3 regions of the Flintibacter porci genome follow, and region 1 is predicted to be linked to each of the others. Evidence: riboswitches for the same ligand, from Rfam matches in the RefSeq annotation. Region 1 holds a riboswitch; each other region holds the start of a gene.

Region 1 (10,367 bases):
AGCCCAGCGGTCTACCGCTGCCACCGCCCGGGTGGTGCCGTGCTCTTTGGCGGCTTGAGCCACCTCTGGATCAGCCATATAGCAGAACCGTTCCACCCCAAACTGGATGCAGGCCTTCTGATTGATACCGGAGCGGGCCATGTTCGTGTCGGTAACGATGGGCGTACCGGAGCGCAGGGCGGCTGCGCCTGCCGACGCTGCTCCGGGAGTGAATATCAGGTTTTTTGCGTAGTCAAAGTCGGCGGTGGTGTGGATGGCACGCCGTACCACGTCGGCGCAGTCGGGGTCCAGGGTGATGCCCATCTCGTCCAGCTCCTGCTGGATGATGCGCATGCTCTCTCCTTCGATGCCTCCGGGGGTATGAAAGGTCAAATTCAAACCAGGGCCTCCTTTCGCCCAGTGATGATCCAAACCGGGTTTTGTCCCATCATCAGATGAAGTTCACCCGCTGCGCGGCTTCGTGCCACGGTGACCTGGCTGATCTGGGGCTCCATCCCAAGCTGGGTCATGGCAGCTACCGCCGTGCCCAGGGTTTCCACCGCAATGGCGGTGATGCAGAACCGGGCAGCAGGATTTTTCCGCAGAGCCGCTTCCAGAATCGCGGGCAGCTCGCCGCCGCTGCCGCCAATAAAGACCGCATCCGGGGCGGGCAGCTGGGCCAGAACCTCCGGGGCGCGCCCATGTGTCAGCTCCAGATTGTAGACACCGAGCTTTTCCCGGTTGGCCCGGATGAGAGAACAGGCCTCGCCCCCGCACTCTACAGCGCACACGGTGCTGTGGGGAGCCAACAGGGCCAACTCCACCGATACCGAACCGGTGCCTGCCCCCACATCCCAGTAGGTCTCGCCGTCCCGCACCGCCAGCTTTCCGATGGCGGCGGCCCGGATCTCCTGCTTGGTCATGGGGACGTCGCCCCGCAGGAAAACCTCGTCGGGTAAGCCCTGGGAGCCGGCCGGACGGCAGCTGGTGTATCCCTCCACAAGCAGAACGGTGAGGGGAGCAAAGGCGTGTCCCGCCAGACGGGAGACAGAGTCAGAAAGAATTTGCTCCTGGGGGTAGGAGAGAGACTGTCCCACCGTGGCAGTCAGGTGGCCCAGCCCCGCCTGAGTGAGGCGTTCACACAGGGAGCCGGCTCCTTCCGCACCGCTGGTGAGGAAAAATACCGGCTTGCCGTGAGCGGCAAGAATTTCCCCCACCGGGTCGCAGTTAAGGCCGTGAGCAGACACCACCGACCACTCCTGCCAGGAGCGGCCCAGCCGGGCGGCAAAATATTGCAGACTGGAGATGCCCGGCAGCACCTGGAAGGGAATGTGCTCTGCCTCCAAAAGAGGAACCAGCGTGCGGGCGCCGGAGTAAAATCCGGTGTCCCCGCTGTACAGCACGCAGGGGTTCTGCCAGGATTGCTTCTTCAAAATTTCCACAATCTCCGCCGATTTGGTGGAAAACTTTCGGGGTACCGACTGGGGCAGGGGACATTCCTCCAACAGCCGCCGGGAGCCGATCAGCCCGTCCGCCTGCTTCAAGGCGGCGGCCGCACCCGCCGTCAAGGTGGAGGGATTCCCAAGTCCAACGCCCACCAGCGTCACTTCCATCCAAGCTCGCTCCTTCCAATCACTCCTGGGTCAGCCAGGACAAAATTTCTTCCAATGTGCAGCCCGTTTCTGTGGGCCGGCCAATGACCACTAATTCCGCACCGGCCTCCCGGGCGGCAGCGGCTTTCTCTTCAAAGCCTCCGGCCCGGCCGCCGTCCTTGGTCACCAGATACCGGATTTGGTACTGCTCCAACATGGCCCGGTTCAGATCGCGGGAGAACGGCCCGTGGAGAGCAATGATATTCCGGGTGGGGATACCGGCCTGCTGACAGGCTAAGATGCTCTCCACCACCGGGAGTACCCGGGGATAAAGACGCTCTCGGTCCAGATCCTGGAACGCGCCAATCCCCTTGGCGCCAATGGCCAGCAGTACATTACCGCTGCGTTCCCTCAGCCACCGGGCAGCTTCCTCTGGGCTTTCCACCCAGTGGCCTGTCTCGTGGGAACTCTCTGCCCGGAGAAGGCGCCGCAGGGGTACTTCCGCTGCCTGGCAGGCGGTCCGGATATTCCGGGACGCCTCCACCGCGTAGGGGTGGGTGGCGTCCACACAGCGGTCAAAACTTTTTAGAAGTTCTGCCATTTCCTGTGCTGTCTTCCGGCCCACCAGAGGGGTGATGCCGGGCAGACCGGACAGCTCCTGTGCCCCCAGAGGGGTGGCCACGCTCACCGTGGCAGGCAGTCCTAGCTGGGAGAGGGCCTGGGCCAGCAACCGTCCTTCGGTGGTGCCGCCGAAAATTAGAATCTTCATTTCTTCCCCTCGTAGCCTCGGGGAGTCACCAAGTTTTCCCCAATCTGACGGGTGGAGGTGGAACCAATAAACACGGTGGTGAACATATCCACCTCAGCATCCCGAAGCTGGGCCAGGGTGAGCAGCCGCTTTTCCTGGCCGTCCCGGCCAATGTTCCGCACCCAGCCGCAGGGGGTGTCGGGGGTGCGGTGCTTCAGGAGAATGTCGCAGGCCCTGCGCAGGTGGTCCCGCCGCTTTTTGCTCATGGGGTTATAGAGGCACACGGAAAAGTCTCCCGCCCCGGCGCAGTCCAGCCGTTTTTCAATGACATCCCAGGGAGTGAGCAGGTCAGAAAGAGAGATCACCGCGAAGTCGTGCATCAGGGGAGCGCCCAGCACCGCCGCGCCGGACAGAGCTGCCGTCACCCCGGGAATCACCTCGATCTCTACCTCCGGGAACTGGACCGACAACTCCAGCACCGGACCCGCCATGCCGTACACTCCCGCGTCGCCGCTGCAGATCATAGCGGTGGTTTTTCCCTCGTTGGCCTTCTCCAAGGCCAGACGGCAGCGCTCCAGCTCCTGAGTCATGGGGGTGGTGACCAGTTCTTTCCCAGCGGTAAAGTTGGCCGCCAGGTCCATATAGGTGGTGTAGCCGCACAGCACCTCACAGTCCTCCAGCGCCTTTCTGGCCTGGGGGGTGAGATAGTCCGTTCCGCCGGGGCCAAGCCCAACCACATACAACCGTTTCATAGGTGCTCCTTCCAAGTCAAATGAAGTTCTTCCATGGCCAGGGCCACTGTGACCCCGTCCTTGGCCGTCTTTTTCCGCAGCAGAGTTCCGCCGGAGGCCAATGCCGCCCGTTCGCACACATTGTCCACTCCGGTAACCTGCTCCACAAAGGGAGAGGGGGTGAAGTCTCCGGGGACTTGCGCCAGCTCCTGGGCGGAGTAGGTGAGCAGCGGCACGTTCAACTCCCTGGCCAGTTCCTGGAGTCCGGGTTCATCCTTCTTTAAATCAATGGTACATAAGGCGCAGACTGCTTTTTCAGGAATACCCTCTTGGGTAAGTACTTCCTCCAGCAGAGTGCGGAGAGCCGCCGCCGGAGTTCCTCTCCGGCAGCCCATGCCTACCCGCACACCCTTGGGGCACAGCCACAGGGCGTCATCCTCCGGGCGGTGCAGGTCCAGCACCACCTGGGCGTCTTCCCGGGAGACCGGACACAGTCCCGCAGGTACTTCCCCGGCAATGGGCCAGGCGGAGAAAAATCCCACCGTCTCTCCAGCCAGCAGCCGGGAAGAGACGGACAAAATTCGCTCCGGATTGCACACCATCAGCCCCTGCCGCCGGGCCCATTGGTCCACGGCGAACACTCCGTTTACGTCGGTGGCCGTGGTAATGACCAGGACAGCACCGATCAAAGCAGCAATCTCCCGGGCCAGATCGTTGGCTCCGCCCAGATGGCCGGAGAGAATGGGGATGACAAACTGTCCTCCCTCGTCCACCACGACCACCGCTGGGTCGGTGCTCTTATGGCGCAGGTGAGGGGCAATAGAACGAACCGCAATGCCCGTTGCCCCCACAAAAATGAGTCCCTCAGAGCGGGAGAAAGCCCGCTCTGCCCATTCCTCTGCCTTCAGCCCATCCCGGGTGCAGGCAGCCTGGTGTCCGTGGTCGGACAGAGTTTTGGCCAACTGCTCTGACAAGGCATTGCCACGCTGGGTAAAGGCGATCAGTTCCAGCTTCATAGTGCCGCTCCATCCAGGGAGCCATCCCCCTGCCGGAATTCGGTGGTAAAGCCGGGGTGGTAGAGAAGGCTGCGCTGGTAGCTGTGGGACAAAAAGTCCCCCACCAGCACCAGGGCAGTTTTGGAGATCTGGTGTTCCCGTCCCGCCTGGGCCAGCGTGCCTACGGTACAGCGCACCACCTTCTCCTCTGGCCAGGTTGCCTTGTACACCAGGGCGGCGGGGGTGTCCGGGGTATAGGCGCCTTTGAGCAGTTCGGAGGATAGTCCCTCCAGCATGCCCGCGGACAGGAAAATCACCATGGTAGCTCCGTGGGCGGCCAGAGCGGCAATAGATTCCCGCTCGGGCACCGGAGTGCGCCCCGCCATGCGGGTGATGATGACGCTCTGGCTCACCCCGGGCAGGGTGTACTCGGTCCCTACCGCCGCCGCGGCCCCGCAGAAGGAGGACACACCGGGGGTCACATCCCAGGAGATGCCCAGCTCGTCCAGCTGGTCCATCTGTTCCTGGATGGCACCGTACAGACAGGGGTCGCCGGTGTGGAGCCGGACCGTGGTCTTGCCGCTTTGTTCCATCTCTCTGATGACGGCCAGCACCTGCTCCAGGGTCATCTGGGCGCTGTTATAAATGGAGGCGCCCTCACGGGTCATAGCCAGCAGAGTGGGGTTTACCAGGCTACCCGCGTAGATGACGCAGTCGGCCTCACCCAGCAGCTGAGCCCCTCGCAGGGTGATGAGATCGGGCCCGCCGGGGCCGGCACCCACAAAATGGACCATGGATTTCCCTCCTTACGGTATAATAATCGTAGTAAAATACCCACTGGATTTGGGTTTCTCCTCCAGAGAGGGGCAGATCCGCTCTCCGGGCAGGCCGCAGTTTTCCACCATGGCCGCCTGTTCCAGCAGGCCCCGCGCTTCCAGAGCGTCCAGAACCTGGGGAAAGTTGCGCCCCGACTTCATCAGTACCTTGGCTCCGGGCAGGTCCAACGTCTCCCCGGGACCTTCGCCGCCTCCGGGCAGGATGTGCAGGGGACTGTTCATGGTGGTCAGGCTCCGGCCAAGCCGGGCGGCCACCGCGCAGAAGGCGGGCACCCCCGGTACCATGACACAGGGGAACTCATCCTTTAATAGATCCATCAAATAGCAGTAGGTGGAGTACACCGACACATCTCCCAGCACCGCCATGGCCACGTCCTGACCCTGCTCCAGATAAGAGCGCACCGCCTGGGCGGCCTCCACATGGGTCTGGTGCTGCTTGGCCTTGTCTCGGGACATGGTGAAGTGGAGGGGCAGGAGAGTCTTGCCCTCCAGATTGGCGGCCTGCTTGGCGATGTTCAGAGCTGTCATCTCTCCGGAGGCCGTCTGAGGTGCGGCCAGCACAGGACAGGCTTCTAATGTGCGGATGGCCTTTACCGTGAGCAGCTCCGGGTCGCCGGGGCCAACTCCCACGCCGTAAAAGGTTCCTAATTTCTGTTGTTCCATCGATCTGTTAACTCCTTCCCCTTGGGGGTCAGGCCGAGAAGGCCATATTGATTGCTAAACGGGACGGCACCCACCGTCCCTTCCGGGCCGAAGCGCCGGTCCAGGTGTCCCTGAATGGCCTCCAGCAGGGAGGACAAAACTTCCTCCCGCAGCCCTGCCTGGTCCAGAACCTCCAGACAGCCGTCGGTGGTGGGGCAGTCCATAAGAGCCCGGGCAGTGTTTCGGTCCGCGCCCGCCAGAGCGGCGTGGGCACAGAATAACTCCCGGCGGCCGTCCGCCCAGCGGGAGTGAGTGTTCATGATGCCTCCGGCCAGCTTGACCAGCTTGCCGATGTGGCCCACAAGCAGAACTTCCCGAAAGCCCTCCAGACGGGCCTGATCCAGAGCCTCGCCAATAAAATTGGAGCACCGGACCACCGGGATGCTCTCGGGAATCAGGTCATGCTGGGCTAAAAAGTCCAGGCCATAGTTACCGGGCACCAGCACCAGGCGGCCGTCGCTGTGAAGCGCCGCCTGCCGCAGCTCCAGAGCCATGGTGTCCACCAGGGCCTGGACGCTCATGGGCTCCACAATGCCGGAGGTGCCCAAAATGGAGATGCCGCCTTCGATGCCCAGATGGGGGTTGAAGGTGCGCTGAGCGGCCTCTTCCCCGCCGGGGACGGAGATAGTTACCAAAAATCCATCGGTGCAGCCCAGTGCCTTCCGCTCCCGGTCCACCGCCTGGGTGATCATCTGGCGGGGCACCCGGTTAATGGCCCACTCGCCCACCGGCTGGTCGAGACCCGGCCGTGTCACCCGGCCTACACCTTCTCCGCCGCGGATGGTAATGGTATCGCCACCCTGCCGCGCTACCCGGGCCACAATGGGCAGACCATGGGTGGCGTCGATATCGTCCCCGCCGTCCTTGATGACGGCGCACTGGGCCCAGCCCTCTCCCAGCTGAGGCTGGGTGAGAGACACCTCCACCCGCCAGCCCTTGGGGGTGTCAATAGCCACCAGATCGGGCGGGCGGCCTGTGAGCAGCAACCGTACCGCTCCGGCAGCGGCCAGTGCGGCACAGGTGCCGGTGGTGTAGCCGCAGCGCAGGCGTTTTCCACCGGCGGTGACGTAGTGCTCAAAGGCCATGGTTCTCCTCCACAAGCATCTTGAGACGGTGGACGTACATCTCCTGCACCTGGGGCAGGCGGCCCAGCCCCTCAAAGATGGGGGTCACTTCATAGCCGCTGGCCTCCAGGCGGTTTTTCCAGCTTTCGGGTTCGGGGCCGGCCATGTCCTCCACGGCGTGGGTGCCCGCCACCAGCATCAGGGGAGCCAGCAGGACCCGGCGGCAGTTTTGGCGGCTCAGCTGCTCCAGCACGTCCTCCGCCTGGGGCCAGCCCTCCACCGTTCCGATGAGAATGTCCTCCCGGCCCAGCCAGTCCAGCACGCCCTGGAGGGCGGGATAGACCAGGTTGCCCGGGTGCTCAGTGCCGTGGCCCAGCAGCACCACGGCTTGGCCCTCCTGGCAAGGGAAACGGTCACACAGAATTTGCGCCAGAGCCCGCACACCCCAGGTGTCTCCCAGCAGAGGGGGGGCCATACGCAGCTGCTGAAACTGGGAACGCATCTGCCCGGATGCCTCCAGCAGGTCGTCATACTCATAGCCGGGGAGCAGGTGGGTGGGCAGAACATAGACCCGCTCCACGCCGTCCTGGGCCAGCTGCTCCAGAGCAGGCACAAAGCCGGGGATGTCCACGCCGCGCCGGGCCAGAATGCGGCGGATGGTGGGGCTGGTGTAGGCCTGATAGGCGGGCAGGTGGGGGAGAGCCTGAGCGGCGGCGCGCTCCACGGCGCAGATATCCGCCTGACGGGCCTGCTCCACTGCGGTGCCGAAGCTCACCGTCAACAGCGCTTCCTTCATGGTAAAATCCTCCTTGGAACAAGCCAGCGCGCCCCTCCTCCTGAGGGGAGAAGGGGCGCAAAAGACAACACAAAAGACGGGCCGCATAGCGGTCCGTGGTCTTCCGCCTCTCCGTTTGGTCCGTCCGGAGCGGCAGGCCCTGCCTTCAGCCTCAGGCAGTGTGGGTCAGTGGGCAGGTCTTCCGGCTTGGGTTCCCCGGCCCGCTCCCCCTTCCCGCAAGCATTGCAGTGGCGCTGGAGCGGTCCTCCCCCTTACGGCGGCGGTCCCGCGCGGGCGTTGCACCCGCTTCCCTATTCTCCCGGCCTTTTCTTCCGGGCACCCGCTGGCGATTTTTTTCTTATTGTACCCAACCTTGGCCCCTCTGTCAACGAAAAGGCCCGGCGCAGAGTGCGCCGGGCCAAAGAACCGGATTACTTGGGCTGGGTCTCCCGCTGGAACTTCTCCAGATAGGCGTCCTGGAGGAGCTTGAGACGCTGGGGATCCTTGCCGCCTACGGGGATGCCGTCAATGGACTCCGCCTTCATGCACAGGGCGCTGGAGCTGGTGACGATGACCTCGTCGGCGTTCATCAGCTCTACCATGGAGAAGGGCTTCTCCAAAACGGAGATGCCGTGCTCCTTGGCCAGGGCCAGCAGGTGCTTGCGGGTGATGCCGGGGAGGATGAGCTCGTCGGTGGGGGCAGTCTGGAGCACCCCATCCTTCAGAATGGAGATGTTGCTGTGGGCGCACTCGGTGACCCTGCTGCCCCGATGGAGGACGGCCTCGTCGCAGCCCTGCTCCACGGCGCGCTGGTTAGCCAGTACGCTGGGAATGAGGTTCAGAGTCTTGATGTTGCACAGCTTGAAGCGGATGTCCTCCATGGAGATGAGCTTATAGGGCTTGTCCATGGACTTCATGGTATGGGGCTTCACATAGATGAGCAGAGTGGGCTCCGTATTGGCGGGGAAGGGGTGGTTGCGCATGGCAACACCACGGGAGATCTGCCAGTACAGGAAGTGGATGGGGGAGTCCTCCGCGGCGTCGATGACCTTCTGCAGCTCGGCCTTGACCTGGTCGCGCTCCATGGTGAAGGGGATCTCCAGCAGGCGCAGGCTGTTGTACATCCGATCCAGGTGATCGTCCAGGGCGAAGGGAATACGGTTTGCCACGCAGGTGGCCTCGTAGATACCGTCGCCGAAGTAGAGGGCGCGGTCCCCCATGGGGACGGTCATCTCCTCCAGAGGACCCATGGTTCCGTTATAATATCCTACATTTTTCCACATGGTTTCTCGATCCTTTCCAATGTGTCCTGATATGTACCCGGAGCAGAGTGTTCCAGGGGCTATCGCAGGCCAGTTCCTTCTGCCCCTAGCATAGCAGACCTGGCGGGCAAAGTAAAGCGTTATTCCCGGTGGTCCTCGGGGACGGCGCCGGCTTTGTAGGCGCTGAGCAGATCCCGCAGGGCATCAGCCTGAGCTTGGAGTTTGGCGCCGATGTCAGTTTGCGCGATTTTGATGCGTGTGTCCATACGCTCAAAGACCCGGGAGCTGTTGGCAATGTCCATGTTTTTCTCGATGGCGGTTTTCCGACCGCAGAAGGGCTCGTGGGAGACGATGCGCAGCACCCAGGAGTTGTAGATGAGGGTGTAGCCGGCGATGCCGGTGGTGGGCTGGTAGGCTTTGCAGAAGCCGCCGTCGATGACGATAAGCTTGCCGCCGCCCTTGATGGGACTCTCGCCCTTCTTGGATTTGACGGGGATGTGGCCGTTGATGATGTGGCAGTGGGGGCCTTCCAGGCCAAATTCCTTGAGGAGCATATCGCACACGGCGGGGTCTTGATAATAGGTGTAGTAGGGGTTCTTGGGCTCGGTCCAGGCGCTCTCGTCCTTGATGAGACGGCGCTCAAAGGTGGTCATCCGGTCCCGGCCGAAGATGGGGCTGTTGCGCCCGGCCCAGAGGAACCAGAGAAAGTCCATGCCCAGCTGCCGCTCCGGGGTGCCCAGCTTGTGGTAGTAGGCCTGGCGGGCGGCGGTGTCGGCGTAGTCCAGGAACTCCTGTCCTTTCCGCTCCTTGCCGCCGATCTGGAAGGAGAGCAGCTCCCCATCCGCCGTCATGGGGATACAGCCGTGGAAGAGAAGGTTTCCGTTGAAGACCTTATAGAGGCTGCCCTTGGAGTAGAGGAAGCGGATGTGCTTTTGCAGCTTCTCACTGCGCAGGAAGGAGGCGGTGAGCTGATTGATGACCGTATCTTCTTCGGGGGTGAGGGCGTAGGGGTCTTTGGGGTCCACGGTGGGGAAGTCCACGTCCTCCAGGGGATAGGTAGTGTCTCCAATGGTGATGCACTTGTTGGCGTAGTCGATCTTGTCCAGCAGCAGGCGGTCGCTCATGCCATACTCGGGATGGCGCAGCAGCTTCTGGCCCTCCAGCTTGAAGAGGATGATGGTGATGGCCTTGTGCATCCGGGCGGAGAGGAGCTTGTCCTTCTCGCTGTACTGGTCGGCGTCGGGGCCGGTGAGCTTGACGGCAAAGCGGTGGACGTCGCAGTCCTTATATACCTCGTTGGCAAAGACGGACAGGGGGCGCAGGGAGATGCCGTAGCCCGTCTCGATTACTTCCAGATTGTTGTAGTGGATGGAGTTGGCCAGCACAGTGGCTACCAGGGTGCGGGAGCCGGAGGCGGCGCCCATCCAGAGAATGTCGTGGTTGCCCCACTGGATGTCCACGCTGTGGTAATCCAGCAGAGAGTCCATGATGATGTCCGCCCGGGGACCGCGGTCAAAGATATCGCCTACGATGTGCATGTGATCCACGGCCATGCGCTTGATGACGGCGGAGACCGCCTCGATAAAGCCGTCGGCCTGCTCCAGGTCGATGATGGTGGAGATGATATTTTCAAAGTAGTCCCGCTTGTCGGCCTCGGCGTAGTTGGTGTGGATGAGTTCGTCA
Region 2 (10,367 bases), on a different contig from region 1:
CCTTTATGAATTACACCCCGGATTTGGGCTGGTACTACATTGGCCCAAACAACAAAGCTCCCGCCTGGACGGGAGTGCCCTATTTTTATAATTTTTTGATCCGCAAGCAGGAAAACCGGGGACCGGTGGGGGTGTCCGCCTCCATAGAGGACCTTCTGCCCGGCGATTTTGTCCAGCTCCGCTTTGCTGGGGATGAGTTTGGACACACCCCGGTTGTGGTAGAGGTGGGTTTCCCCGCCACGTTGGAGAACGTGTTAGTGGCCGCCCACAGTCAGGACTCCGACTTCCGGCCGCTCAGCACATATGAGTTTCAGGAGATCCGATTTATTCATATTTTGGGCAGCCGAAAATAATTCGCGTTATTGATTAAAAAAGCATTGGCGGCAGGAGCAAAATAGGATACAATACAGGTAAGCCCCAAATAAACTAACACAAAGGAGAATTGCACATGGGTATTCTGGAACTCAAGCCCGGTTTTTATTTTACCGGCGCCCTGGATCACGACCTGCGGGTGTTTGACATCATCATGTACACCGAGTACGGCACCACCTACAATTCCTACGTGCTGAAAACCGCCAACCATACCGTCCTTTTTGAGACGGCTAAGGCCAAATGCCTGGACAGCTGGCTGGAGAAGGTGGGCTCCATCACCCCCATCGACCAGGTGGACTATCTGGTGGTCAGCCACACCGAGCCCGACCACAGCGGCAGCGTGGAGCGCCTGCTGGAGCTCAACCCCCGGCTGAAGATCGTGGCCACCGGCTGCGCCATCAACTTTTTGAAAGAGATCGTCAATCGGGATTTCTACTCCATCGCCATCAAGGACGGCCAGACTCTGGAGCTGGACGACAAGACTCTGGAGTTCATGGTGGTTCCCAACCTCCACTGGCCCGACACCATGTACACCTATATCCGGCAGGACAAGGTGCTGGTCACCTGCGACTCCTTCGGTTCCCACTACGCCTGCGACGGTATCCTGGCCAGCGCCGTTACCGACCAGGAGGGCTACTGGAAGGCCACCAAGTATTACTACGACTGCATCATCGGTCCCTTCAAGAGCTTTATGCTGGACGCTTTGAAGCGGGTGCGCCCCCTGGAGCTGGAGATGATCTGCCCCGGCCACGGCCCGGTGCTGGATACGGGAATTCCCCACATGCTGGACACCTACGAGCAGTGGTCCACCGTCATCAATCCCAACCCCCGGCCCACCGTCATTATTCCCTATGTCAGTGCCTACGGCTACACCGGCCAGCTGGCCCAGTCCATTGCCCAAGGTATCACGGACAAGGGCGGCATCGACGTGCGCCTGTATGACATGGTGGAGGCCGACGCCGGCAAAGTGGCTGAGGAGCTCCTCTACGCCGACGGTTTCCTGCTGGGCACCCCCACCATCGTGGGTGAGGCCCTCAAGCCCATCTGGGACCTGACCACCGGCATGTTTGCTGGCACCCACGGGGGCAAGGTGGCCTCCGCCTTCGGCAGCTACGGCTGGAGCGGCGAAGGCGTGCCCCACATCATGGAGCGCCTCAAGCAGCTCAAGCTCAAGACCCTGGAGGGCTTCCGGGTGCGCTTCAAGCCCAGCGAGGACCAGCTCAAACAGGCCCGGGAATATGGCATGGAATTTGCCCAGTCTGTGCTGGACAACCTCCATCCCATCCAGCGCGCTCCCAAGGGAAAGGTGCGCTGCGACGTGTGCGGCGCGGTGTTTGACGCCGACGCGGAGGCCTGTCCCGTCTGTAAGGTTGGCCCCGAGCACTTTGTCCCCCTCACCGGGGAGGAGAAGACCCCCAAGGAGGAGCTGGTGCGGTGCAAAGTGTGCGGCGCGGTGTTCGAGTCGGACAAGGAGCGCTGCCCGGTGTGCGGCGTCGGCCCCGAGTATTACGTGCCCGTGAAGAAGGAGGAGAAGAAGGGCTCCGGCACCCGCAAGCTGGTCAAGTGCCTGGTGTGCGGCGAAATTTTCGACTCCTCTCTGGACACCTGCCCGGTGTGCGGCGTGGGCCGGGACAAGTTTGTGGAGGTAGAGGTGGAGGAGACCGCCTTCCGCAACGACACTCAGAACACCTACGTCATCCTGGGCAACGGCTGCGCCGGCGTCAGCGCCGCCCAGGCCATCCGGGAGCGGGACAAGACGGGCCGCATCCTGCTCATCTCCAACGAAGGCCCCGCCTACCAGCGGCCCATGCTGACCAAGGCCATGCTCTCCGGCCTCACCGCCGACCAGATGGCTCTGCATCCCGCCGGGTGGTATGAGGCCCAGAACATCGTCCAGATCCTGGAGCGCCAGGTGGTGGCGGTGGACACCCAGAACAAGCAGGTGGAGCTGGACGGCGGCTTCAAGCTGCCCTACACCAAGCTCATCTTCGCCCTGGGCAGCGAGTGCTTCATCCCGCCCATCCCCGGCCACGACAAGCAGGGCGTGGTAGCCATCCGCCGTCTCAGCGACGTGGAGAAGATCCAGGCCATGGGCAATGCCCTCAAGCAGGCTGTGGTCATCGGCGGCGGCGTGCTGGGACTGGAGGCCGCCTGGGAGCTGCGCAAGGCGGGCATTGAGGTGACCGTCCTGGAGCTGGCTCCCAAGCTGATGGGCCGTCAGCTGGACGATCAGGCCGCGGCGCTGCTGCTGGACGCCTGCGGAAAGTCTCAGGTCCGGGTGGAGACCGGCGTGCAGATCCAGTCCATCCAGGGGGGCGAGGCTGTCACCGGCGTGGAACTGGGCAGCGGCGAGATCATCCCCGCCCAGCTGGTGGTGGTGTCTGCCGGCGTGCGTGCCAACACCGCCATCGCTCAGAGCGCCGGTATTGAGATCGACCGGGCCATTGTGGTCAACGAGCGCATGGAGACCAACCTGCCCGGCGTGTACGCCTGCGGTGACTGCGCCCAGTATCAGGGCGTCAACTACGCCCTGTGGCCTGAGGCCCAGGAGCAGGGCAAGACGGCGGGCGCCTGCGCCGCCGGAGAGCTGGCGGCCTACCAGCCCATCGCCCCGGTGCTGGCCTTCCACGGTATGGGCACCGAGCTGTTCTCCCTGGGAGACCCCGGCAAGCAGCCCGGCGTGGAGTACAAGACGGTGGAGGTCCGCGACGAGGCCCGGAATACCCTGGAACGGTACTACTTCACCGCCGGCAAGCTGTGCGGCGTGATTCTGGCGGGTGACCTCTCCAAGATGGCAGACATGATGGCCGCCATCGACGAGAAGCGCTCCTTTGCCGAGTTCTTCGCCTAAATCATCACCTCTTTCCCGGCTGGGCATCCGCTCAGCCGGGAATTTTTTCTTCTTCCATTGACATAGACTCGGATGTGCTGATAAGATAGAGCGTACACAAAAATCAGCCCCTTCAGTGCCCAGCCTCGCCGCTGGGGTAAAAGGAAATCGGGTGCAAGTCCCGAGCGATCCGGTCACTGTAAGCGGGGAGTCCGCCGCAAGGTGCCATTGTCCGGCCAACAAGGCCGGGTGAGAAGGCGCGGCGGGCGCCGATCCGCAAGCCAGGAAGCCTGCTGAGGGAGCCATGGTGGGTATCTTCCGCAGAAAGTAGCCCCATCTGGATTTTTGGGCGGTTTGTTGCGCCCATTTTTCCGATGCCTGCTTTCCCTGGAAAGCAGGCATTTCTGTTTTCCTAGAGGCAGGACATCTCGATGCGCAAGATACAAAAAGAAAGGAGATCGTATGAATACCTGGAAACGCCCCCTGTCCGCGCTGCTGGCCCTGTCGCTGGCTCTCACTCTGTCCGCATGCAGCGGACAACCCATGTTGGATACTTCCGGCTCCCAAAGCACATCCTCTGCTGTCTCGGACAACTCCGATGGCTACTATCCCGTCACTATCACCAATTACAACTACGCCGGGGAAGAGGTAAGCTACACCTACAACCAAGCCCCCCAGCGGGTGCTGGCCGTCTATCAAGGCTGCATCGAGACCATGATCGCCCTGGGGCTGGAGGACCACGTCATTGCCAGCTACGGCCTGGACAACGAGGTAAAGCCGGAGTGGCAGGATGGATTCTCCAAAATGCACTACGATGACTCCGTTTTTGCCCCGGATAAAGAGACTGTCACTTTGATGGAACCCGATTTTATCTTCTCCTGGGGCTCCTACTTTGGAGACAAAAAGCTGGGAGACGTGGATGCCTGGAATGAGAAGGGTGTGGGGACCTATATGAACTCCAACACCGTTCCCGGAGGCACCCGCACCCTGGAAAACGAGTACACCGACATTCTGAACATCGGAAAGATCTTCCACGTGGAGGACAAGGCCCAGGCTCTGGTGGACGAGATGAAGGCTCAGGTAGCTGACACTCTGTCCGTAGTACAGGGACAGGAACCGGTACGCGTGGCGGTGGTGGAGCCCATCAGCGGCAGCATCACCAACTATGGCGCCAAGTCCCTGGCGGGGGACATGGTGACCGCCCTGGGCGGGGAGCTGGCCATGCCCCAGGCCGACTCCATCAGCAAGGAGGACCTGGTGGCCGCCGACCCGGAGGTCATCTTTGTGGTGTACATGGCCTACTCCGGCGACGATCCGGAAAGCGTGAAGCGTGAGCAGCTGTCCCTCATTCAGGATGACCCCGCCCTCCAGAGCCTGCAGGCGGTCAAGAACGGTAACGTCCATCTCATTATGCTGGGCGACATGTACGCCAGCGGTCCCCGGACTCTGGACGGCCTGAAGACCCTGGCCCAAGGCATGTACCCGGAGCTGAGCCTGTGAGTCGGAACGGAAAAGCACGCCTGGCCCTGGTGATCCTAGCCGCCGCCCTCATCTTATCCCTGGGACTGGCGGTGAGCGTGGGTTCCATGGCCATCCCTATGGGAGACGTGTACCGGGTTATGGCCTACGAGCTCTTTGGCCTGGGAGACGGCAGTCAATGGGGCAGCGGAGGGGTCCACGATGTGGTGTGGCTCATCCGCCTGCCCCGGCTGGTACTGGCGGCGGCCACCGGGGCTGGCCTAGGCCTGTGCGGCGCGGTGATGCAGGCCATGGTCCAGAACACCATGGCCGACCCCTACATCCTGGGCGTGTCCTCCGGCGCCTATCTGGGAGCCGCCCTGGCACTGACGGCTGGTGCGGGCACCGCCCTGGGCGGCAATGCCATGGGGTTATTTGGCGCAGTGGGGGCCTTTCTGGCCGCTGCGGCGGTACTCCTGCTGTCCCGGCTGGGAGGGCGCTCCACGCCAATAAAACTGCTGCTGTCCGGCGTAGCTCTCAGCGCAGTGTGCTCCGCCCTGGGTAACTTCTGTATTGTGCTGGAAAACGACGACCACGCCGCTGCCGCCCTGGTGCAGTGGACCATGGGGGGCATGGGGGCAGCCAACTGGCCGGGCAACGCCATCGCCTGCGGTGTGGTGGTGTCGGGCGGGCTGTTCTTCTGGAGCCAGTACCGCACCCTGAATCTGATGCTGCTGGGGGACGACTGCGCCGGTACCCTGGGGGTAGAGCTGGCCGGGCGGCGGCTCATATACCTGCTGGTGGTGGCCGCCATGGTGGGCGTGCTGGTCTACCAGGCGGGGATGGTGGGCTTTGTTGGTCTCATCATTCCCCATGGGGTGCGGCTGCTCTTCGGCAGCGACCACCGCACCCTGCTGCCTCTGGCGGGACTGACTGGGGCTGTCTTTCTGGTGTGGATGGATGTGCTGTGCCGGTTGGTGCTGCCGGGCAATGAAATTCCCATCGGTATCCTCACCGCCCTGGTGGGCGCACCGGTATTTCTGGCTCTGCTGGCCCGGCGGCGGTACGGATTTGGAGGTGAGGTGTGATGGACCTGCTGGCCCAAGACCTGCAAGTTACCCTGGAGGGAAACCACATTCTGAATGGAGTAACCCTGGAGGCCAGGGCAGGGGAGCTGGTGGGGGTCATCGGCCCCAACGGCAGCGGCAAAAGCACCCTCTTAAAATGCCTCTACCGTCAACTGGCCCCTCAGGGGGGCGCGGTGTATCTCAATGGCCGGGATTTAACCAGGGAGAGCCGCCGGGAGAGCGCCAAGAAAATTGGAGTCGTGGCCCAGCACAACGACAAGGGCTTTGACTTTACCGTTCTTGACATGGTTCTTTTAGGCCGTTCTCCCCATAAAAAAGCCCTGGAACGGGACAACCCAGCAGACTACGCCATCGCCCATCAGGCACTGCAGGAGGTGGGGATGGATGCGCTGGCAAACCGCTCCATGGTCACCCTCTCCGGCGGAGAGCGCCAGCGGGTCATTTTGGCCCGTGCCTTGGCCCAGCAGACCCCTGTCCTCATTCTGGACGAGCCCACCAACCACCTGGATGTGCAGTACCAGCTCCAGCTCATGGAGCTTGTAAAGGGAGTAAGCTGTACCGTTGTTGTCGCCCTCCACGACCTGAATTTAGCCGCTATGTACTGCCAGCGGCTCTATCTGCTGGACGAGGGTAGAGTAGTGGCCCAAGGTACCCCGGAGCAGGTACTTACCCCGGAGCGTATAAGCGCGGTGTACGGCGTACGAGCGGAGGTAGTGTCCGCTTCTGACGGACATCTAAGGGTGTTGTTTTACCCTCGGTGAAGAAAAATTTCTCCTTGCCAGAACCGCCCTGTTGGGGTATGGTTAGGACAGAAAACCACGGGGAGGGACACACATGACGCTGCTGGTTACCGGCGGAGCCGGATTCATCGGGAGCAACTTCATCTTCTATTGGCTCAAACACCACCCGGAGGACCAGGTAGTCTGTCTGGATAAGCTGACCTATGCGGGAAACCTGGCTACCCTGGTCCCGGTGATGGACCATCCCAGCTTTCGCTTTGTGCGGGGAGATATCTGCGACCGGGCAGCGGTGAAACGACTCTTTGAGGAGGAACAGCCCCAGGCAGTGATCAACTTCGCCGCCGAGAGCCATGTGGACCGTTCCATCCAAGCCCCGGAGGTCTTTTTACAGACCAACGTGCTGGGCACCCAGGTACTGCTGGACGCCTGCTGCGCCCACGGCGGGGTGCGCTTTCATCAGGTGTCTACCGACGAGGTCTACGGCGACCTGCCCCTGGACCGCCCCGACCTGCTCTTTACCGAGGAGAGCCCCTTGCGGCCCAGCAGCCCATACAGTGCCTCCAAGGCAGGGTCCGACCTGCTGGCACTGGCCTATTTCCGTACCTACGGCCTGCCCGTGACGGTGAGCCGCTGCTCCAACAATTACGGTCCCTACCAGTTCCCGGAAAAGCTCATTCCACGGATGATCGTCCGAGCGCTGGCCGGAAAAACCTTGCCGGTGTACGGCAGGGGAGAGAACGTGCGGGACTGGCTCCACGTGGACGACCACTGTACCGCCCTGGATGCGATCCTCCAACGCGGTGTGGCTGGAGAGGTCTACAACATCGGAGGCCGCAGCGAGCGCACCAACCTGGAGATCGTAGGCCTCATCTGCCGCAGGCTGGATGTACCCCCGGAGCAGGTAGTCCATGTGGCCGACCGGAAGGGCCACGACAAGCGCTACGCCATCGACAGCGGAAAGCTGTCCTCCCAGCTGGGCTGGCAGCCTCAGGTGTCCTTTGACCAGGGGATGGATGAGACCATCAACTGGTATCTGGACCACCGCTACTGGTGGGCGCCCCTGGCGGAGGATGTATGAAAAAAGACATTCCGATAAAAAATTTCTCGCTGTTGACAAACAAATCTTTTTGTGCTAAGATGCAGAAAATTTAATTTACTAAACCGTTGAAGCGGAGATAACGGCAGGATATGCCTTTCCAGAGAGTCCGGGGTGCTGCGAGCCGGGCAAGAAACAGCCTGTCAAATGGACCGCTGAGGGTGCAGGGAAATGTGAGGAACCTCACAGAGTATTCTGCAACGCGTGGGCATGCGTCAGTTGCCGGGGATATGTTGGTATCCCGCAAGGGCATAGGGTCATTCCTATGAAGCAAGGTGGCACCGCGGATAAGCTTTTTTATTCGTCCTTGACAGAAGAGATCATTCTGTCAAGGGCGATTTTTTATTCTCCTTTGGCAGACACGGACCGAAGAAAGGAGAAGCACCATGATCAAAGAAGCCATTGTCAAAATCGTCAGAAAAGGGGACCTCACCTACGAGGAGGCCTACACCGTGATGAACGAGATCATGAGCGGCCAGACCACCCCCACCCAGAACGCCGCCTTTCTGGCGGCTCTCTCCACCAAGAGTGCCCGGGCGGAGACCACCGACGAGATTGCCGGCTGCGCCGCCGCCATGCGCGCTCATGCCACCAAGGTAGAGACCGGGATGGAACTCTTCGAGATCGTGGGCACCGGGGGCGACAACGCACACAGCTTCAATATCTCCACCACCTCCGCCTTAGTGGCGGCGGCAGGAGGGGTGAAGGTGGCCAAGCACGGCAACCGGGCCGCCTCCTCCCAGTGCGGCACCGCCGACTGTCTGGAGGCCCTGGGGGTAAACATCCAGCAGAGCCCGGAGAAGTGCGTGGAGCTGCTGCAGGAGGTGGGCATGTGCTTCTTCTTCGCCCAGAAGTACCACACCTCCATGAAGTACGTGGGAGCCATCCGCAAGGAGCTGGGCTTCCGTACCGTATTCAACATCCTGGGCCCCCTTACAAACCCCGGCACCCCGTCCATGCAGCTGTTGGGGGTGTATGACGACTACCTGGTTCAGCCCCTGGCCCAGGTGCTCATCAGTCTGGGGGTGCGCCGGGGCATGGTGGTCTACGGGCAGGATAAGCTAGACGAAATTTCCCTCAGTGCCCCCACCACTGTGTGCGAAATCAAAGACGGGTGGTTTAAGAGCCGGGTCATCACCCCGGAGGAGTTTGGATTTGCCCGTTGTGCCCGGGAGGACCTGAAAGGCGGCACCCCGGCGGAGAACGCCGCCATCACCCGAGCCATCCTGAATGGAGCGCAGGGCCACAAGCGAAACGCTGTTCTCCTCAATGCCGGAGCGGCCCTGTACATTGCCGGAAAGGCGGACACCATGGCAGATAGCGTGGCCTTGGCCCGGGAGCTCATCGACTCCGGCGCGGCTGCCCGCACCCTGGAGAAGCTCATTGTAGTGAGCAACCGGGAGGTGGGGACGGCATGACCATCCTGGAACAGCTGGCCGATCACGCCCGGGCACGGGTGGCGGCGGCCAAGGAGAAGGCGGGGCTGGACACCCTCCAGGCCCAGTGCCGGTCGCTGGAGCGGACCCTGGGCCGGGGGCAGGGGAAGGAGCGCTTCCAGAAAGCCCTGAGTAAGCCGGGACTTTCCTTCCTTTGTGAGCTGAAAAAGGCGTCTCCCTCCAAGGGACTCATCGACCCGGAGTTTCCCTATCTGGACATTGCCAAAGATTATGAGGCTGCCGGAGCGGATGCCGTCTCCTGCCTCACCGAGCCCAAGTGGTTCCTGGGCTCTGACGATATTTTCCGCCGGGTGCGGCAGACCGTGTCTTTGCCCATGCTGCGCAAGGACTTTACCGTGGACCCCTACCAGATCTACGAGGCGCGCCTTATAGGTGCCGACTGCGTGCTGCTCATCTGTGCTCTGCTGGATACCCAGACCTTGAATGAGTACCTGAAGCTGTGCCAGGAGCTGGGGCTGGCCGCTCTGGTGGAGACCCACGACGAGGATGAGGTCCGCTCCGCCCTGGCGGCGGGAGCCACCATTCTGGGGGTCAACAACCGAAACCTCAAGGACTTCTCCGTAGATTTCTAGAACGCCAAGCGGCTGCGGGACCTCATCCCGCCGGAGGTCCTCTATGTGGCCGAGTCAGGAGTAACCGGCCCCCAGGATGTGGCCGAGCTGAAGGAAGTGGGGGCCGACGCGGTGCTCATTGGGGAGACCCTGATGCTCGCTCCCAATCAGCGCTCCATGCTGGAGCAGCTCCGGGAGGCGGCCCGATGACGAAAATCAAGCTGTGCGGCCTGACCCGCCCGGAGGACATCACCGCCGCCGCCCTGATGGGCATGGAGTGCGTGGTGTTCATGGGGGAGGAGGACACCGTCCGTCAGGCCCTGAACGTATATCGCATGCGCCTGTTGGGGGCCACGGTGGTGCCTGTTACCTCTGGCACCGCCACCTTGAAGGACGCCGTGTCCGAGGCAATGCGGGAGTGGACGTCCCGCATTTCCGACACCCACTACTGCCTGGGCTCGGTGATGGGTCCCCATCCGTTCCCCACCATCGTGCGGGACTTCCAGGCCGTCATTTCCAAGGAAATCAAGGAGCAGATGCTGGCCAAGGAGGGCCGCCTGCCTGATGCCGTGGTAGCCTGCGTGGGGGGCGGCTCCAATGCCATCGGCAGTTTTTATCACTTTATTGACGACAAGCAGGTGCGGCTCATCGGCTGCGAGGCAGCTGGCCGGGGCATCAACACCTTTGAGACGGCGGCTACCGTCAACACCGGCCGCTTAGGCATCTTCCACGGTATGAAGTCCTACTTCTGCCAGGATGAGTACGGCCAGATCGC
Region 3 (10,367 bases), on a different contig from region 1:
CTACGATTGCCATAACTTTTACATTGTCCCAGTTAATCCCCGAAAAGCTGCCCAGAGACCAATTGTGCAGATTTACAATATCCGCATCATCCGCAAATGTAACAACAAAGTCAGTCACAGCAGAACAGATATAGCCGATCATGACGCCGCTGACAATGAGCATTGCCATCTGATTGATGACTTTGGACATTAGAATAACAAAACCCATGCATAACATGGAACCGGCAAAGGCCGCAAGAATCATCAGCCATGAACCGAGCTGTACTGAAAATTGCAGGGACGCTACCATCACCAATGCGACAATCAGCTTTGCACCGGATGAAACGCCCAGCGTAAACGGGGTTGCGATTGGATTGTGGAAAAAGGTTTGCAGCAGATATCCGGATAATGCGAGGGCACCTCCCAAAATCACCGCTGCAAATGCTCTTGGCGCTCGGACCTGCGTAACAATTTCTGTGTAGGTTTCATCCGTTCCGATTCCTTGAAGGATTTTAGGAATCTCAGAAAATGGAATATTAACGCTTCCGATACATAGGTTCATGACCAGAAACAAAAGCAGAAGCACAAATAAAACAACAAATGCAGCAAAATATCGTTTTTTCTTCATCTGTTTGTATCACTCCAACTTGTAAATATAGGTAAGGCTCTGATCATCTCCTTGCAGCATGTTATGGATATCTGCGATGATGGTGCCAAGTTCCATAGTGGACTGGTAAATGTTCTGGGTTGTACAATAAACATTTCCATTCTGCACAGCCTTGAAGTTCTCTAAAAGCTGACTTTTCGTTAATAATTCATCCCGAGATTTGAGTTCCCCGTCTACTGTGCTGTTATAGATGATATAATCGGCATCCTTTGCCTGTGCATAAAAAGCTTCCATCTCCATGCTCATGGTGGAAGATTTACTTTCATCATCGGGATCTTGTTCCAAAATATAGGTTCCACCAGCCATTTCAATCATTTTCGCCAGATAATCGGACGGTCTGCGTACGTTAGCCTCGCCATTGGTTGTGATATAAAAAAATGCAACTGTTTTTCCGGTAGGCTGTGCTCCGCTGACAGACTCAAACGCCTGTTTTTCTGCATTGAACGCTGACTCAGCAGCTTCCTGCTGTCCGGTCAGCAATCCATAGAGTTTTACCCATTCTGTTCTGCCGAGAGGGTGAGACTCATAACTGGAATAATCCACCAAAACCGGGATTCCAAACTTCTCCAGCTGTTCCTTCACTTCGGGCGTATGAAAAATCATAGTGTTCTCAATCGCCAAGCTGCAATTCTCATCAATGAGGTGCTCATAATCCGGAGCGGAATATTTGCCAGCATATAGAATATTTCCAGATTCCATTGCCGCACGCACTGGTTCAATATACCAGCCATCGCTTTTCAGCGCACTGAAACGGATCGTATCCAACGCATCCATCGAAACAAACATATCCATCACAGCCGAGGCAACTAAATAAATGTTTTGGATCGGTTGGTGCAGCTGCACAATGTTTTCATCCAAACCGGATGGCTCTGGTTTTCCCTCTGGGATTACCAGATACTGCGTACCATTGGAGATGGTAATAAGCGCATATCCATCATTGTAATAGTCCACTGCAAATTCCTCAGCATAATCGAGAGGCATACTGTGATCGAAGGTTAAATCCGGACTGATATCAGTATTACGTGTTTCCAGCAAATCAGCTTCAGAAGGTGAACCGCAGGAGGATACAGTAAATATGAGGATAAAACACAATAAAACTACTGCCATTTTTCTCATTTTATTTGCTCCTCCGTTTCTTATGAATCCCAAAAAAGGAGATAATTACGACTATGGCAATTACAATTACCGTTCCTGCAACCATAGCCATCATTTCAAAAGATGTGTCTTGTTTTATGGTGTCTTGGAGGAAGGTTAATGTATATTCGATTTCATGTGGTGTGCTCATTGCTGTGGTATTCGCAACGACCGCTATTGGCATATCAAAATCTATAATCGGAAGTTCAAAAGTGGAATTTCCAGCCTCCTGGAGTGGTTTAAAAGTTTTATTTTCTACCTTCATGTAGTCATAGTTCGGGCTGCTCCATTCAATCTGAACATAACCCTTTCCACCCCGTACAGTCATAATTGCCGGAGATGTAATAGTCGCCCGTCCGCTTCCACCCTCCAGTATGACTTCTATGGAATATTCACCATCCTCCAGATCAACCGTTGCTGCTTCCGCAGATGCTGAAGCAGGAAATACCATAATGGATGTGATACACATCACCATCAATAGCCCAAGACAAAATTTTTTCACCAGATAGGGAAATATGCTTCTCCTCATATTCGTCCTCCTCTCCAGATACAAATCTGTCCCTGCCGTTAAGAGCAGGGACAGAGCATGGTTTATTCAAGTTTTTCTGGGTTCGATACAATTACCTCATGATCGTACCACTTTCCCTTTGTACCGATTAGCGCAAGGTTAAACGGCTCGTCCAGAACCGGAACTGGAACATCAAAACCGTTGACCTCTTCGCTTATTCCATCCTCATAAGTTACAGTATCCACAGTAGGCTGCAAAAGTTCTGCCCCATCTTTCTGGGCATCCTCTGCGGTGCCTGGGAAAAGATTGACAATATTCTGAGAGGTAAGCGAAATGTGAATGGTCATTTTACCGTCCTGAACCGTCAGCTTTCCTTTACCATCGCATGTCTCGTTGACACGGAACATGCTGCTGTCCGTTTCAAAATCAGCAGAATAGATGCCATCTTCCAGAGTTGTTTGTTGTTCCAGCGAAACAGCTGGAGGGCTGGAGCCGTCCTGAGCAGATGTATCCGTCTGATTGCTGCATCCAACGGCGAAAACAGCGACCAAAGCAGCCATACACAGGAGTATCGTTCTTTTTTTCATGCTCGATCTGTTCCTTTATTGATTGATTACAGCACCAGTATGTGCAACATATAGCTCCTGAATGGCTGGAATCTGACCGAGGCCTGCAATCTGAGTATCAACGCTCTCAAAAGCGCCGGATGCGTTGAACATACTCTTCCAGGAATCAGCATCATCGCCTGCCATATCATTGTTTGCATGGTCACCTGCAACGACCATCAGAGGACGAAGGATGACTTTCTTATAACCAGCTTCTTTGATGCTTTCAATAACAGCTTCGCAGGCGGTTTCTTCCGGTTCACCCTCAACGGTACCGATAAATACATTGTTGTATCCCAGAGCCTCCATCTGAGCCTGCATCTGGCTGTAAGATACCTTTGCTGTGTGGGAAGTACCGTGACCCATAAATACGAATGCAACGCCGTCTGCCTTTGCTTCATCCAGAGTCTGGTATCCAGCTGTCTTAACCGCTTCTGCGGTAACAGCCTCTGCAACAGCTTTTTTATCTTCATTGATGACAGTTGCATCGGTACCGACATCGCCCAGAAGAGGAGCAGCGATCTGAACCGATTCAAATTTATCCTGATAAGCTCCTACGGTTTCTGCCAGCTCATCATACTCAGCACCATACATCAGATGGGTAGGCTGAATCACCAGATTCTTAACACCATTTTCTACCGCACGGTCAAGTGCCTGCTGGACGTTATCGATCTTTTCTCCGTCACGAGCCTGCACATGATTGATAATGATCTGGGCGGTAAATGCTCTTCTGACCGACCAGTCCGGATAGGCTTCCTGCAAAGCGTCCTCAATGCTCTTGATATCAGCAACACGGCTGTCATTAAAAGAGGTTCCGAAGCTGACTACGAGCAGTTCATTTTCGCCGATTTCATCACCGTTGAGGGGATCATCTTTAGAAGCATCACCAGTATCCCGTCCAAAATAGTCTGGATCTGCAAATTCGCCGGAAACCAATTCCTTTTGGGCATCCGTCAGGGCATCCCAGGCAGCCTTTGCGGCCTCACATTGTTCATCCGTGTTTTCGTTTCGTTCTTGCACATAGATTGCGTCAATCAGCTTGGCCACCTCATCAGCAGCAGCTTGATCGTCAGAGACTGGATTGGTAGAAGACACCTCGCCTAAGTTGTCTGATGTCTCACTTTCCTGAGAACCGCAGGCAGCAAGAGATGTTGCAATGCACATCGCAAGCAGGAGTGCTACAAATTTTTTCATGTTCTTCATTTTACTTTCCTCCATTGATTTATATCTTTTTGTGGTTTAAGCCACGAAAAAGCAATAGTAAAGTAAAATGGAGAAAAGTATGCTAAAGATATGCAAAAAAAGCAGCAGTCATACATGACTGCTGCTGCCGTTTTTTCGCAACAAAATAGCCCATTTCTCCATAACTCGAGAGCAAATAGACTTTAACAACCTGAGCAGGTCTCCTGACTTGCGTATCATAAGCCTTCCGCACAGCCTTCTCAGGATTAACTCCCAATGACCGACTTTCGTCATGTGCGGTGCCTCCGCGCATACAGTGGCGGTACCGTTCCGGATTCCAACCGGATTCACTATTCTCCATCAACACTATACGAAATTGATGGCACTCAGATATCATATTTACTTAGGATAAAAGTATCATAGTAATGCATATTTGTCAAGCAACTAACAGACGATAAAAATTCTTATTAGTAAAACTTCAATATATTTTATAACATCAATTAGCGCTCTTGTTCCTTGCGCTTTCCCTTGTTGGAAATCTGCTGCTCCTTCTGCACCTGCCGCACCATCCTCCGCACAGCCTGCCGCTCCATATCCTCATGCAGCATCCGGGAAACCGTCTTTTTGCTGTCAAACATCAGAAGCGGGCTGTATTTCTCACCGTAAACCTGCTGTGCCCGGTTCTCCGCTTCCTGCTCCTTGTCGGGGCGGATGGCCTGTCTTGCTTCATACAGCTGCACTGGGTCGAAGCCCTGGGCCTGCTCCCGAAGCCCGGCATACTCGTTCAGGGCAGCGTCCAACTCGGCGGAATATTTCTGTTCCTGTTCTTCCAGCCGTTTCAGGCTCTGCTCCATGGTGGCGATGTCTTTAGGGAATTGTTCGGCAGCATCTTCCTCGGTATATGCCAGCGACGCCAGAAGCAGATTTTTCTCCGAACGCAGTTCCTCCAAATCCTCTGTCAGCGCCGCAATCTTTGCCGCCAGTTCCCGGTGCCGGAACACATGGACCGCAGAGAGCGCCTTTTTCTCGGACAGCAGGCTGCGGCGCTCTTTTGTCTTATCCCGAATGTCCTTTGCCAGCTGATGGTACTGTGTGAGGGCAGGGCGCAGCGTATTCAGCGAAGCATTCAGGCGTTCCTTGCCCTTGCGGAGATACCCCAGCTGATAGCAGAATAGCAGCAGATTTTTTCGCAGATTTTCCATGGCCTCGGCAAGTGCCGGGATGGTATTTTTAACTGCCTGCGCCAGCTTTTTGACCTGTCCCCTCAGCTCCCGGAGCAGGGCATTGTCGGCCTTGATCTGCCGGTTCAGCTCGCACCGGTCAGAGATGATACCCTTTTTTTCCATGGCTCTGGCAACCACACCCTCATGGACCGTGGGCCGCTCCAGCAGACCACGCTCGGCATGGCTGCGGTGGTAGATGCGTTCCTCATGTCCGGTGCGCTCCAGATGGCGGTTTGCCACATCTGCCCATGCAGCCCGCCACAGAACAAGTTGCTCATCGCTGTTCCAGCGTTCCGTGATGGGATTCTGTCTGCCATATTTGGTACTTTTGGGATACTTGGATACCCGTTCATAATCCTGGGCCTGCGCTGCGGACGGGGTCATATACACCTTCTTTTTGCCCACCTTGTACTGATACTGCTTCTCCCATCCGTCGGCCTGTGCCTGTTTGAACTCAGCGGCAGTAAAGCCCCGTTCCTCGCCGTCTTTGATGCAGAGATATTCTTTCTCAGTCTTGTACTGCCATTTTCCCTTTTCATCCAGTGGGCGCACCGTCAGCAGGATATGGGCATGGGGATTGTGTCCGGGAGGATATGGGTCATGGATGGCAGCATCAGCGCACATCCCGTCTGCCACGAACTGCTCCTTGATGAAATCTTGCAGGAGCTGGATTTGTTCCTCTCGGCTCAGTTCTATGGGCAACGCCGCCACAAATTCACGGGCGAGGCGGCTATCCTTTGCGGTTTCGGTTTCCTCCACGGCGTTCCACAGGTTTTCCCGATCCTGCCACTCTGCGGGGGCGGTGGCTGGCAGAAAAACCTGCCGCCACCCAAGGCCCTGTTTGCGGGTGTAGTCGTGCTGCACCCCGTCATACTCGTTGAGCATCCGGGAACAGCTCAGATAGGCCGCAGCAGCTACGACGGAGCGTCCGGCTCCACGGCTGACTATCTTAGCCTCCAAATGATAAATCGCCATAAATCACCTTGTCCTTTCTGAAAGGGGTGCCCCGAAACAGGGCACCCTTGTTTTCGCTCAGTGCGTCGTGAAATACGACGCACCACCAGCAGGGGCGGAACGATTCGTTCCACCCCTGTATCTGTGTCAAGCTGCCGGTGGCAGGTTGACGCAGGCAGGCGGCGGGATGGGGTGGCAATATACCACCCCATGAACAGGGGCTTCCAAAACGGAAACCCCTGCGTCGACTGCATGGGCAAGGCTGGCAGTTTGGCAGAAATGCAGCCTTGTCCAGCGGCTCCCGCAGGAGTCGCAATCCCCCTCGGAGAGCGCACGTGCCCGACCAACGGGAGGGCTACCACCGCCTGCTTTAGCAGGTGGTGAGTAAGTGCGCCCTTCGGGATAAAAAAGAGGAAGGCCCCCGGTTTCCCGGAGACCTCCCAGCAGTTTTCAATCGTGTCCTGCCAGCTTTCGCCGCAGGTACTCTTCCAGATTATCAAGCCCTACCGCCTGTACTTCCGGCAGCACTTTTTCCAGTACAGCGCCCTCCTGAATGAGCCGCCTTGTCCGGGCTTTTCGCTCCTTCACCCGGTCCCGTGCCTGGGCTTCCTCCAAGCGGTGCTTTGCCTGCAACAGTTTCTTTTCTTCACTTGTCATGGGATTACCTCCGCTTCTGCCAGATCAGGTCATAGCCCAGCACATCGGCCAGTTCCACAACCTCCTTGTAGCGGATGGATTCCCGCTGGAGCTTGGCCGACAGGTTGGAAACGCTGTCCGACCAGTCGTATTCCTCATGGAGCCGGTCAACTACCTCCTGCATGGTGTATCCCGCCCGGACGATCTGTGCCTTAATCTCATTGCGTACCGTCATCATCAAAAATCCTCCTAAATTTTCTTGATAAAAAAGCGAAGTCGGCACGCCTTCTGGCATAACCGCTTCGCTGTGTGGTGAAAAATCTCCTTGTCACCAAATCCGTTCAGAATTGCCGGTGTGATGTCCTGCCCATAGGTCGCACCTTCCGACTTTTCCGTTACGTGTGACTCGGCTTGAAACCGTGCATTTCCCCATGATTCCATGCACCCGGTTCACCGGGGCGAGAAGCACGGTTTCGCAAAATGATTTCTTCCAATAGGCAAATACTTTTCGATTTCCACTTGCCTTGATTTAACATGGGATTTGACCGGTGATTCTGACTGACATAGCCGCTGAATTGCTATAAAAGGGAGAACAACGGTCAATCAAAGCGTACGTACGTACATGGCTCAGCGCCGCCACTCCTCCGGCACATCTTCCGGTACGTACGTACGCATCGAATCACCGGAAAACACTGATATATGATTTCTCACCAGTACCTCAATCCCCAGAAAGCCACGCACCCGCCGCCCGGCTGCATTGGTCACATTGTTGCAGTATTCCAGATTGTAGCGGCTCTGGCAGGCAATCAGGGCTTCGCTGAAGCTGCGTGGCTTCAGGGCAGGCAGGTTGTTTTCGGTGCAGTAAATCTGGTATGCCTCGTACAGTTCTTTGGAGCTGGCAGATAGATCCGCTTTCAGGCGAACATACCCGTCAGAATCCAGAAAATCATAGACATTGTTGTTGTCCCGTTTGACTGCTTCCCGGTTGTCTTTGGTGCGCTGGCTCTCGGTGAACTTGAAGTTGTTTGCGGCCAGCCGCTGCAATCCCTCAAAAGCCCACAGCAGAATGCCCTCCACCTCGGCTTTCATCTTCTCGGCAAGGTCAGGATCATCCACACGGCCAGCCGGTTTTTCTTTCGTGGTTAGCACCAGCTGGCGGCGATAAAATCCGTCGCTCCGGTCAAACAGCGCCTGCAAATCTCCGTTGGAGAAGGCCAGCAGCCGGGCGCACATCCATCCCTGATAGCTCTGCTTGCCCTTGCGCTCCAGATCCATTTTGCCCTGGGCGGTGACGATGGATTTTACATAGTTGGTCTGGCGCAGGGCCTCCATTCGCATATCGTCATCCACGCACAGGAGGATATGTTCCAAATCGGCACGGGCAAACCGGTTCTCGGATATTTTCCCGATGCTGCCATCCTTCATGTTGGAACCGAACAAAGTTCCCAGCACAGCGCCGATCTGCGACTTGCCCTCGCCGCCGCTGCCTTTAATAACCATCATCCGCTGTCCCTTGTTGCTGGGAATCAGGCAGTAGCCGATATATTCCTGCAAGGTGGGGATGTCCTCCGGGTAGAGCAGGCCATCCAGAAATTGCAGCCAGAGAACAGGTTTCGGGGCGTTGGGCTTGTAGGACACGGGGAAGCGGTTGCGGACGATTTTCGGCTTTCCCTCCACAAAGGTTCCGTCCAGAAAAAGAGTCCCGTTGGAAAGATGAATCCGATCCGGCTCCGGGGGGAAATCCTCCACCAACGCCGCCAGCTTCATCAGCTCCACAATGTTGCTGATTTTGCGGGGAATGTTGCTGACCGCACAGCATTTCAGCTCCTCAAAAATTTCTCCCCGCAGGGGCAGTTCATCGGTCACACGGCCTTCGGGCGTGAAAAAAGCCCCGTTTGTGAAGATGATCTTGTGCGTCTGCAAGAACTCCTCACAAAACAGGGCTTCGTTGATGCTTTTGCCATCGAACCAGACGGGCATCCCGTCAAGCTGCGCTTTGTTTTTCATGGGCGTCGTCCTCCTTTTTCAGCCTGTCCAGCCGTTCCTCCAAACCGGCGATCAGGCCATCCTTGTTCAGCATTTCTACGATTTTTACCCGCTGTTCCAGCTCGGCGGCAATCAGCAAATCCGCCAGATACTCAACATAGTCCAGCATCTGGCAGGCTTCCACAAACCGGTCATCTAAACTGTCATCTGGATTGGCTGGGGCATAGTTCTGTTTCCAACCTTCCAGAAGATGCAGATAATCGCACAATACCCGCAGACAGCGCACTTCCTCCTGCCGGTATGCTTTCAGCAGAGGACGCTCCGGTTTGGGCAGGGCAGCTGCCGCAGGGGGCTTGTCCGGGCCAATCCCAAAATCCTGTGCCAGCTTCTGCACTGCTTCGTAACTGCTCAGGTCAAATAACCTCGCCACAAGGTCGATCACATCGCCGGTGGCTCCGCAGCCGAAGCAGTAAAAATACCGTTCGTTCAGCTTCATGCTGGGGTGCCGGTCCTCATGGAACGGACAGCTGCACATCCCGTTTCGGCTGACTTGCAGCCCATAGTGTTCCGCCGCATCCGGCACACAAATATTCTGTTTTACCAGTTCAAAGAGTGTCATAAAAATCCCTCCGTTTCAGGGCATAAAAATGCGGCCTGCCCGGTTTATTTGGGCAGGCCACAGTCCTTATGCAGTTTGTGATGTTTCCGTTTCTTTGGCTTTCCGCTTCTCCTGCCGGTAGAACTTCTCCCGACAGGCGGGTTTGCAGAATTTAGCGTTGGGGCGGACAGACTGGAACGGCTCTCCGCAGCACTGGCACACCAGCTGGTACGGTTCGCCCGGAACGATCAACCCCTCGGCAATCTTCTGTTTGCGATCCTTCTGGCGCAGATATTTTTCATGGTCACGGATGCGCTTCTGGCGGCGCTTTTCCTCCGCAGCCAGTTCTTCCTCGGTGGGTTCGGGCATGGGCACTTCAAATTTCCCGATAAAGTTCAGGTAAATCTCAATTTCCTGCACCCGTTCTCCGGTGCTTCTGTCCGGGGCATGGACTAAAATTTTCTCCACAAATTCATGGAGCATGGGGGCGGTCAACTCGGTGAAATCCGTATATTTCTGTGCCAGCGCCAGAAAGTGGCTGGCACGGTCCGTATCCTCGTGAAACTGATCCAGCTGTGCTTGCTCGGAGGCAAGCAGCTGTTCCAGCTCCGCCTGTTCCTTCTCATATTCAGCACACAGCAGTTCGAACCGTTTTTCCTCCAACTTGCCCATGGCATAGGTTTCATACAATTTTTTAATCAGCACATCCAGCTCGGCGCTGCGCCTGCGCTCCTTGGCGACCTTGCGTTTGAGCTCCTTGGCCGCTTCCTGCTGGCGAACCTGTGAAATGCTGCGAACCTTCTGAATAAATTCCTCCTTGTTCTGGATGGCATAGCTGGCGGTAGTGCGGATGGTTTCCAGAATCAGAGCATTCAGAGCCTTAGTGCTGACCGTG

What was found. Region 1 has a riboswitch for cobalamin ahead of ACEVJL_RS05350 (sirohydrochlorin cobaltochelatase). Riboswitches for the same ligand answer to the same signal wherever they lie in the genome.
Region 2: it holds a riboswitch for cobalamin, as region 1 does, so the genes downstream of both, ACEVJL_RS09805 (ABC transporter substrate-binding protein) here and ACEVJL_RS05350 (sirohydrochlorin cobaltochelatase) in region 1, are expected to answer to the same signal.
Region 3: it holds a riboswitch for cobalamin, as region 1 does, so the genes downstream of both, ACEVJL_RS14470 (sirohydrochlorin cobaltochelatase) here and ACEVJL_RS05350 (sirohydrochlorin cobaltochelatase) in region 1, are expected to answer to the same signal.

What each region holds. Positions count from the first base shown of each region.
Region 1 covers NZ_JBHEVB010000004.1:64,347-74,713, reverse strand. Annotated here, with positions in the region: gene ACEVJL_RS05390 (precorrin-8X methylmutase) at 1-378, opposite strand, end outside; gene cbiE (precorrin-6y C5,15-methyltransferase (decarboxylating) subunit CbiE) at 375-1,592, opposite strand; gene cobK (precorrin-6A reductase) at 1,612-2,340, opposite strand; gene cobJ (precorrin-3B C(17)-methyltransferase) at 2,337-3,071, opposite strand; gene ACEVJL_RS05370 (cobalt-precorrin 5A hydrolase) at 3,068-4,066, opposite strand; gene cobM (precorrin-4 C(11)-methyltransferase) at 4,063-4,839, opposite strand; gene cobI (precorrin-2 C(20)-methyltransferase) at 4,852-5,544, opposite strand; gene cbiD (cobalt-precorrin-5B (C(1))-methyltransferase CbiD) at 5,526-6,668, opposite strand; gene ACEVJL_RS05350 (sirohydrochlorin cobaltochelatase) at 6,658-7,443, opposite strand; cobalamin riboswitch at 7,598-7,781, opposite strand; gene ACEVJL_RS05345 (aminotransferase class IV) at 7,854-8,705, opposite strand; gene ACEVJL_RS05340 (fructose-1,6-bisphosphatase) at 8,825-10,367, opposite strand, start outside.
Region 2 covers NZ_JBHEVB010000007.1:171,037-181,403, forward strand. Annotated here, with positions in the region: gene ACEVJL_RS09795 (amidase domain-containing protein) at 1-353, shown strand, start outside; gene ACEVJL_RS09800 (FAD-dependent oxidoreductase) at 449-3,223, shown strand; cobalamin riboswitch at 3,320-3,514, shown strand; gene ACEVJL_RS09805 (ABC transporter substrate-binding protein) at 3,665-4,702, shown strand; gene ACEVJL_RS09810 (FecCD family ABC transporter permease) at 4,699-5,748, shown strand; gene ACEVJL_RS09815 (ABC transporter ATP-binding protein) at 5,748-6,509, shown strand; gene rfbB (dTDP-glucose 4,6-dehydratase) at 6,583-7,566, shown strand; gene trpD (anthranilate phosphoribosyltransferase) at 7,971-9,002, shown strand; partial or broken gene trpC (indole-3-glycerol phosphate synthase TrpC) at 8,999-9,802, shown strand; partial or broken gene trpB (tryptophan synthase subunit beta) at 9,844-10,367, shown strand, end outside.
Region 3 covers NZ_JBHEVB010000017.1:44,634-55,000, forward strand. Annotated here, with positions in the region: gene ACEVJL_RS14450 (FecCD family ABC transporter permease) at 1-607, opposite strand, end outside; gene ACEVJL_RS14455 (ABC transporter substrate-binding protein) at 617-1,762, opposite strand; gene ACEVJL_RS14460 (hypothetical protein) at 1,764-2,309, opposite strand; gene ACEVJL_RS14465 (hypothetical protein) at 2,372-2,875, opposite strand; gene ACEVJL_RS14470 (sirohydrochlorin cobaltochelatase) at 2,891-4,096, opposite strand; cobalamin riboswitch at 4,273-4,479, opposite strand; gene mobQ (MobQ family relaxase) at 4,576-6,273, opposite strand; gene ACEVJL_RS14480 (hypothetical protein) at 6,703-6,909, opposite strand; gene ACEVJL_RS14485 (LLM class flavin-dependent oxidoreductase) at 6,914-7,123, opposite strand; gene ACEVJL_RS14490 (DNA primase family protein) at 7,516-8,895, opposite strand; gene ACEVJL_RS14495 (CHC2 zinc finger domain-containing protein) at 8,873-9,493, opposite strand; gene ACEVJL_RS14500 (DUF4368 domain-containing protein) at 9,560-10,367, opposite strand, start outside.